Regions from separate parts of the Endozoicomonas sp. SESOKO4 genome, predicted to be linked through region 2. Evidence: riboswitches for the same ligand, from Rfam matches in the RefSeq annotation. Region 2 holds a riboswitch; the other holds the start of a gene.
The links. A riboswitch is a leader RNA that binds a small molecule or an ion and turns the genes downstream of it on or off. The one in region 2 is predicted to bind thiamine pyrophosphate.

Region 1: another riboswitch for thiamine pyrophosphate. It lies ahead of thiD (bifunctional hydroxymethylpyrimidine kinase/phosphomethylpyrimidine kinase); the one in region 2 lies ahead of thiC (phosphomethylpyrimidine synthase ThiC).

Annotation. Positions count from the first base shown of each region.
Region 1 covers NZ_JAHHPS010000624.1:7,338-11,334, reverse strand. Annotated here, with positions in the region: gene KDK16_RS12205 (MATE family efflux transporter) at 1-1,092, opposite strand, end outside; gene mutM (bifunctional DNA-formamidopyrimidine glycosylase/DNA-(apurinic or apyrimidinic site) lyase) at 1,293-2,108, shown strand; TPP riboswitch at 2,262-2,364, shown strand; gene thiD (bifunctional hydroxymethylpyrimidine kinase/phosphomethylpyrimidine kinase) at 2,362-3,180, shown strand; gene KDK16_RS12190 (hypothetical protein) at 3,248-3,802, opposite strand; gene KDK16_RS12185 (HAD family hydrolase) at 3,971-3,997, opposite strand, start outside.
Region 2 covers NZ_JAHHPS010000426.1:16,578-20,574, reverse strand. Annotated here, with positions in the region: gene thiC (phosphomethylpyrimidine synthase ThiC) at 212-1,939, opposite strand; TPP riboswitch at 2,026-2,130, opposite strand; gene KDK16_RS08450 (phosphohydrolase) at 2,197-2,865, opposite strand; gene KDK16_RS08445 (phosphodiesterase) at 2,862-3,692, opposite strand; gene KDK16_RS08440 (GNAT family N-acetyltransferase) at 3,836-3,997, opposite strand, start outside.

The DNA.
Region 1 (3,997 bases), on a different contig from region 2:
CAGCAACTGGGCAGCCAGTGCTTTAACTGCAGCATCCTGGGTATAGAGCGATGTCAGAGCATCGGCAAACGCCCACATCACAGCCGCTATCAGAGTAGCAGTCAGCAGGGTCGCTACGATACCAGAATACCCTGAGAATCTCGCAGCCTGAGGATCACCGGCACCCAAAGCCTGACCTACCCGGATGGTTATTCCCATGGACATACTCAACGGCACCATAAAGGCCATGCTGGCGAGATTCAATGCAATCTGGTGACCTGCGACGGTCACTGCTCCCAGTTTGCCGATGACCAGAGCCACTGCCGAGAAGATACTGGCTTCAAAAAAGATGGCCAGACCGATGGGGACACCCAGTTTCAGGTGAATAACAATACGGCTCATTGCAGGCCATTCAAAGCGATCAAACAGATTCACTTCTGTATGCTTTTGATTGAACCGGGTATAGCAGAACATCAACAGGCACATGATCCAAAAGCAAATGGCTGTTGCATAACCACAGCCTACGCTACCCATTTCAGGAAAGCCGAATTTGCCATAGATCAATACATAATTAACCGGAATGTTGATCAACAAACCGACAAAGCTGATGAGCATGGCCGGTTTGGTAATAGCGCGCCCTTCGCAATAGCTGACCATGGTTTGATATAAACAGATGCCGGGTACCCCCCAGGCCAATGCTTCCAGGTAGGCTTCCGTCTTAGCAGCCATTTCGGCATTGATTTCCAGAACATTGAGCAGTGGCATAGGGTTCATCATCAAGACCATGCCGACCACACTTAACGCCAGAGAAAGCCACATGGCCTGTCGAACCGGTGAAGCAATCAGGTCAACTTTTTGGGCGCCAAACAGATGGGCGACTGTCGGTGTCGTCGCCATTAGGATACCCCTGATTAACAGATAAATCGGGACCCAGATACTGGAGCCAATGGCTACTGCCGCCAGATCTTGTGCAGAATATTGACCCGCCATACTGGTATCCACAAAGCCCATGCCAGTGGTCGCCAGTTGCGCACCCAGAATCGGGGCTGATAAATAAATAAGTTCTCTAAGTTCCCTGGAATATCGTTGGTATAAAGTTGGGTTGGCTGTCATTTTCTCTCACTGCTATGGTGTGCTTTTACCAAAACTGAACCGGGATAAAAGTGGAACCATCTTATCAGTCACATGACAGCATTTGATATGGCTAATTTGCCGTTACTTTCTGGGGTCCGGCGCGGGATTTCTACTTATTTCCTTTGCCATCAGAGGCCGATCACATCGCCTTTTGACGACATATTTGCTACTGTCGGTGGATGCCTGAATTACCTGAAGTTGAAACGACCCGCAGGGGCATTGCACCTCATATTGTAGGTCAGACCGTGTCGGATGTTATCGTCCGCAATCCGCAACTGCGCTGGCCGGTTTCGGAACATTTAAAGCAGCATTTATCTGGCCGGGTTATCCGTTCTGTCGCAAGACGAGCGAAGTATCTTCTGATCAGAACCGACGCTGGAACCCTGCTGGTTCACCTGGGGATGTCCGGAAGCCTGCGCATATTGAAAGAACCACAGGAAGCCCGGAAACATGACCATATCGACCTGGTTTTCAGTCATGGGATAACGCTGAGATACACCGACCCGAGGAGGTTCGGGGCGGTTCTGTGGGTCGACGACGATATCATGAAACATGACTTGTTAAGCAAACTCGGTCCGGAACCTCTCGGTGATGAATTCACAGCCCGTAGGCTTCATCTCAAATCCCGGGGAAAAAAACAGCCGGTAAAAACGTTCATCATGGACAACCATGTGGTCGTCGGGGTCGGGAACATCTACGCCAACGAAGCCCTGTTCAAAGCAGGTATCCGGCCTGACAGGCCCTGCGGAAAAATTTCCAGAGCCCGCTACGAGCGACTGACCGAAAGCATCAAAGAGACTCTGGCAAAAGCCATTGAGCAGGGTGGAACCACCCTGAGGGATTTTGTCGGGGGTGACGGCAAGCCAGGCTATTTCAAACAAGAACTGGCTGTTTATGGACGCAAGGGGGAACCCTGCGTTCATTGCTCAACACCGATAGTTGAGATCCGGCTGGGTAATCGCAGTACCTGCTACTGTAAAAGATGCCAGCGGTAATCCAAAGAAAGAACATGATGATGACTGGCGATCAGGAGCATGACTTTCGGGAAATACACCGCTTCTTCCTTCACTATCAGCCAAAATTTCCTGAGCGGGGATGTAACGGGCCTTTTGAGCAATAGACATCACTATAGAAACAAAATAGACTCGCACCGCTGGTTGGGGTGTCCGGGATGAATGTTTCCCGGACTGAGAGAGACCCATTGAACCTGAACCGGATGATGCCGGCGTAGGAAACCGAACAATGACGATGACTAATGAGACGCCTGTCGCCCTTACCATTGCCGGATCAGACAGTGGTGGTGGTGCCGGTATACAGGCAGACCTGAAAGCCTTTTCAGCACTGGGCGCTTATGGCTGCAGTGTCATTACCGCTCTGACTGCCCAGAATACTCAGGGCGTTCAGGGTATCCTTGACGTTGAACCCGCCTTTGTCCGTCAACAGCTGGATTCAGTATTCTCGGACCTCGCTATCAGGGCCGTAAAAGTGGGCATGTTGAGCCAGCCAGATGTTATCACGACGGTAGCGGATACTCTGACTCACTTCGGTCCGGCTTATCTTGTGGTTGACCCTGTAATGGTGGCTACCAGCGGTGATGTTCTGCTACAACAGGCCGCTATTGAGACCCTCAGGCAATCACTGATTCCCAAAGCCAGCCTGATCACACCCAACCTGCATGAAGCTGCGGTGCTGCTTGATCGTCCATTGCCCAAAAATCCCGACCAGATGATCGATATGATTGAGCCTCTTCTGGCGCTGGGCTCTGAAGCGGTCCTTCTGAAAGGTGGTCACCTGAGTGGCGACAATAGTGATAATAAGGCCGTCGATTTTTATCACGACGGTACGTCTCTGCACCGACTGGAATCCAACTGGATAAACACCAGTAACACTCACGGTACAGGCTGTACATTGTCCTCAGCCATTACCGCATTACTGGCTCGTGGTTACACCATGAGAGAAGCCATCCCAGAGGCTAAAAAATACATTGCGCAAGCCATTGCCCACGCCGATCAGCTGAACATAGGCCAAGGCAACGGACCTGTACACCACTTCTACAAAATCTGGTGATCTGGTCTGAATGTTTGATGTCGCAGTAAGAGATGCTGCTTTGCCTGTCTGGCATCAAAAAAGTAAATCAGATTTCATCGTGATACGGTAGTTGCTTTATCTGTTCCAGTGACTGCACTGGAACTCTTACAGCGTTGTTTCTGTCAAATACCTTACTTTCTGGATTGTATTCTTCGTAGATAAATTCCTTATCATCAGCTTTTAGAATTCTGGTAGTAGCTAAAAAACCATCAGGCGGGCAAATACATTCGTTTGGGCGTGGTTTAATATTATCTGGATCAGCGTCTTTGCAGCCATAGTCTAAGATCAACTTTTCCTCTGAGTCTCTCGGGAAAAACCATACACCAGAAATACCTATTACTTTATGACTAAGTCCCGGAATGTCCATAACTACATCATATCTGCCGTATAATACGTCCCGACTACAGTATTCTCTGAAACCTCTAATTCGAAACTTTGTCGGGTTTGTAGTGCGACGAGGTGGGTGGTAAGTTATATATTTCTTAACAGGTGAATTATCTCTGACAAGCCAAGTGCCTATTATCTGTTTTTCTACTTCATCAGCGTGCAAACAAGTAAAAGACAGAAGTATTACTATACAAGCTGCATATTTAAGTTTCATTGTCAGTTCCCCGGTATCGAAAAACATATAGATCAATGAAATATATATTAAGTCCCAGAGATGCCTGACAAAAAATACCAGAGGACAGCACTGTCTCACTGCCTCTGATCCTGGCAATAGACGGAATTAAACACCTGCCCCGTCAGGCAAAACTAACTGGTCAGGTATTTAATATTCTGGCTGAAGATCCTTGTC
Region 2 (3,997 bases):
ATGACAATTGCCCCCTATCAAGGATGGGGTAATGGCCTGCAGCGTCTTTACGGGATTGAAAGAAACTCAGAAATGATTGAGGAGAAAACGGAACCACTATGACCTCCTGGATTCAGCAAAGCACTCCCAAAAGATTAGCAAGCAGTGGTTACGTCATATACTCGACAGGTCAGAAGGAGTCAGCCAGACGACTGACTCCCAGCGTTTATTTTCAGGCAGTTTCTTCCAGTTCGCGAACATCCTGAGTCATCCGCATGGGACAGAAATCAGGTCCGCACATGGAGCAGAACTCTGACTCCTTCGCACCTTCCTGAGGTAATGTCTCATCGTGATAGGCTTTTGCCGTATCGGGGTCCAGAGCCAGGTTAAACTGATCCAGCCAGCGGAATTCAAAGCGCGCCTTGGACAAAGCATTATCACGTATCTGGGCACCGGGATGACCTTTGGCCAAATCAGCAGCATGAGCGGCAATTTTATAGGCAATCAGACCTGCTTTTACATCATCTCTATCAGGCAGACCGAGATGCTCTTTGGGTGTGACATAACAAAGCATCGCACAGCCATACCAGCCGATCATGGCAGCTCCGATACCTGAAGTAATGTGGTCATAGCCCGGTGCCACATCGGTCGTCAGAGGCCCAAGGGTATAGAAAGGCGCTTCATGACAGTGCTCCAGTTGCATCTCCATGTTTTCCTTAATGAGGTGCATGGGCACATGGCCCGGTCCCTCAATCATGACCTGAACATCGTATTCCCAGGCAATTTTTGTCAGTTCCCCAAGGGTTTTCAGTTCGCCAAATTGCGCTTCATCGTTGGCATCGGCGATACAACCAGGTCGCAAACCATCACCCAGAGACAGGCTGATATCGTACGCCTGACAGATCTGACACAGCTCACGGAAATTGTCGTAAAGGAAATTCTCGGCATCATGCATCTCTGCCCACTGCCCCAGAATACCTCCCCCCCGGGAAACAATACCTGTCACCCGGTTTCTGGTTTTAGCGACATGTTCCCTGAGGACACCGGCATGGATCGTCATGTAATCCACGCCCTGTTCTGCCTGCTCGATGATGGTGTCCTTCATGACTTCCCAGTTCAGGTCTTTCACCTTGCCTTTGACCTTTTCCAGAGCCTGATAGATAGGCACCGTTCCGATAGGCACTGGCGAGTTCCTGATAATCCACTCACGGGTTTCATGGATGTTCTTGCCTGTGGATAAGTCCATCACCGTATCGCCACCCCAGCGAACAGACCAGAGCATCTTTTCAACTTCTTCTTCAATGGAAGAGGTCACCGCAGAGTTACCAATATTGGCATTGATCTTCACCAAAAAGTTACGCCCGATAATCATGGGCTCGGACTCAGGGTGATTAATGTTGGCCGGGATAATGGCCCGCCCTTCAGCGACTTCCTTTCTGACAAACTCAGGAGTGATGTGAGAGCCTTCAGCACGCCCCATATTCTCACGAATCGCAATAAACTCCATTTCAGGAGTGATTATCCCCTGTCTGGCGTAATACAGCTGTGAGACATTTTGGCCCGCCCTGGCCCTGCGGGGTGTTCTCAGTGCTTTGAAGCGAATCTCCTGCAGACGCAGATCAAACTGACGGGAGCGGGCAAATTCTGAGGACCGATCGTTGAGCAGCTCAGTATCAGCTCTTTCTTCAATCCACTTTGAGCGCAAACCTGGCAAGCCCTCATTCAAATCATGAGGAACACCACTCTCTGTGTAGCTGCCCGACGTATCATAAATCCGAACCGGTTCATTCTTGCCGCCACCAAAACGCTCAGGGGTATCGTGCAGATGAACTTCTCTCATACCGACACGAATGTCTTCGCGACTGCCTGTTACATAGGTTTTTTGGGAGTTGGGAAAGGGGCGACAGGCGTCCATCAGTAACTGCCGGTCAAAACCGGACGCATTTTTCTCGCAAGCCATCGTTTCAGTATCCTTCACGTTGAGTTCATGACTGTTTTCCAGTTCAAGACTGTTTTCCAGTTCACGACTGTTTCGAAATAGCTTGCCGGATAGGCCATCTTGTTCCCTTCGCAGGTATTAACCTGAGCAGGTTCTACGGATTCCGAAAAAAAAACTTTCGGTCTCAGCCCGTGGCGCTCCGACAAGATTGCCGGAAAGTATAAGCAGATTGCTAAGAGGTTAATAGTACAAAGATACAAAAAAAACCAAGACTTTATTTAGCTGTAGTCGCCTGAAAGCTCCTTACACAGCTGAGTTCGGAAGGACTGCAAAAAGTCGCTGTGACGAACTGCCATGTTGCGCCCGGGCTCTGTTTTCATGGTCTTCTGAATCTGCAAGAGCTTGATTTCAAAATGATCCAGTGAGTACTGACGATCGTTCAGTGTCCTGTTTTTCCCCATAGGGTCTTCGGGATCAAACAGTTTCTGGCCCAGCTTGCCACCCGTATAAAAACAACGGGCAATGCCAATCGCCCCAAGGGCTTCCATCCTGTCCGCATCCTGAACCACTTCAGCTTCCAAAGTTTCAGGGGGGATGTTAGCGGAATAACTGTGAGTTTTTACTGCATGACACACGGCAGCGATCAGGTCTTCAGGAAACGCCAGAGATTTCAGGCAAACTTCAGTCTCTTCAGCCGAAAGGGTGGAAGCTTTCGAGCGCTCCGGATGGTTTTTTGGCAACACAACAATATCGTGAAAATAACAGGCAGCAAGAACCACCAGCCGGTTAATGTCAAAATGGCCTTCATCCATCAGCTGTTGTGCCGTTTTCCAGACCCGCTGAAAGTGGGAAATGTCGTGAGAGGCATCCTCGCAATCCCGGTCTTGCAGAAATTCTACAAAACGTTTTTCCCAGTTTTTCAGAAGTGCAGGTTCATTAAATTTCATAATTCAGGGTCCAGAGGCTTTTGATAGCGCTGACAGGCTCTGCTGTTAATAGTGGGAGAATCATGCAAAAAATTGTGAGTGTGGACAACCAGTCTGTCGGGATGAATATCTACCAGGTTATAAACTGGAGGCTCTGGCGAAACAGAGTCAGGCTTGGGGTTATCAAAATTAAAAGGTGTCTGATGAACCAGAGAAGGTGGGCATGAAAAGCTGATTCCCTGCCAATGACCCGAAACAGAGCGGTGCAAATGACCGAAAAACAAATGCCTGATCCATTCTTTGTGGGGCTGAATCATTGACCTGAGTGCTTCTGAATTGACCAGATTGTCCCTGTCCATGCTTGCCAATCCCGTTTCAAATGGAGGATGGTGCATAAACAGACAAACCGGTTTGTTTGCAGCTTCCAGTTCATGCTTCAGCCATGCCAGTCTTTGCTCGCAGAGAACCCCACTGCGTTTTCTGTCATCCAGCGTATCCAGACAGATCAGGTTGACCAGTTCTGTCTCAACCGTAAATTGGATAAAGCCCTCCTGCTGCCTTGGATGGTTTGGGAAAACATCCAGAAAATTTTGTCTGTGATCATGATTGCCCATCAGGCAGTAAACCGGGAAAGACAACCTGTCGAGTTCTTCTTTCAAGGCTTTATAGGCCTCTTTTTCGCCCCAGTGAGTCAGGTCACCTGTGATGATGCAAGCGCTGGATTCCGGCACTTGCTGCAAAAGTGTGTCGACGCAGTGCTTCAACCTTGCCTGTGGGTCAATGTCATAATTCAACATTCCCGCCGGAACTAACTGGGGATCAGAGAAGTGTACAAATCGATAGGTCATGTAATGCGACTCCGTTATTGTTCTCAGCTTGAATGATCGTTCGGAAAAGTGCTCGCTTTAGGGGAAGCCCGTTTACAACGGGTTCCCAGACTGGCGAGACTGCCAACCAATACACGAGAGATATCTCCGATCCGGAAGCAATCCTAATGGTGGGGACTGAGAGCTTCTGCCGAACTCAGAGTAAACCGGGCAACCGTTACATTACACCAGCCTTCATACCCCGCCAGACTCATGCCCAATGATTCAATCACATCAAGGGCAAATTCATTCTGAGGTGAAGCAAAAGAGATGATTTCCTTGAAGCC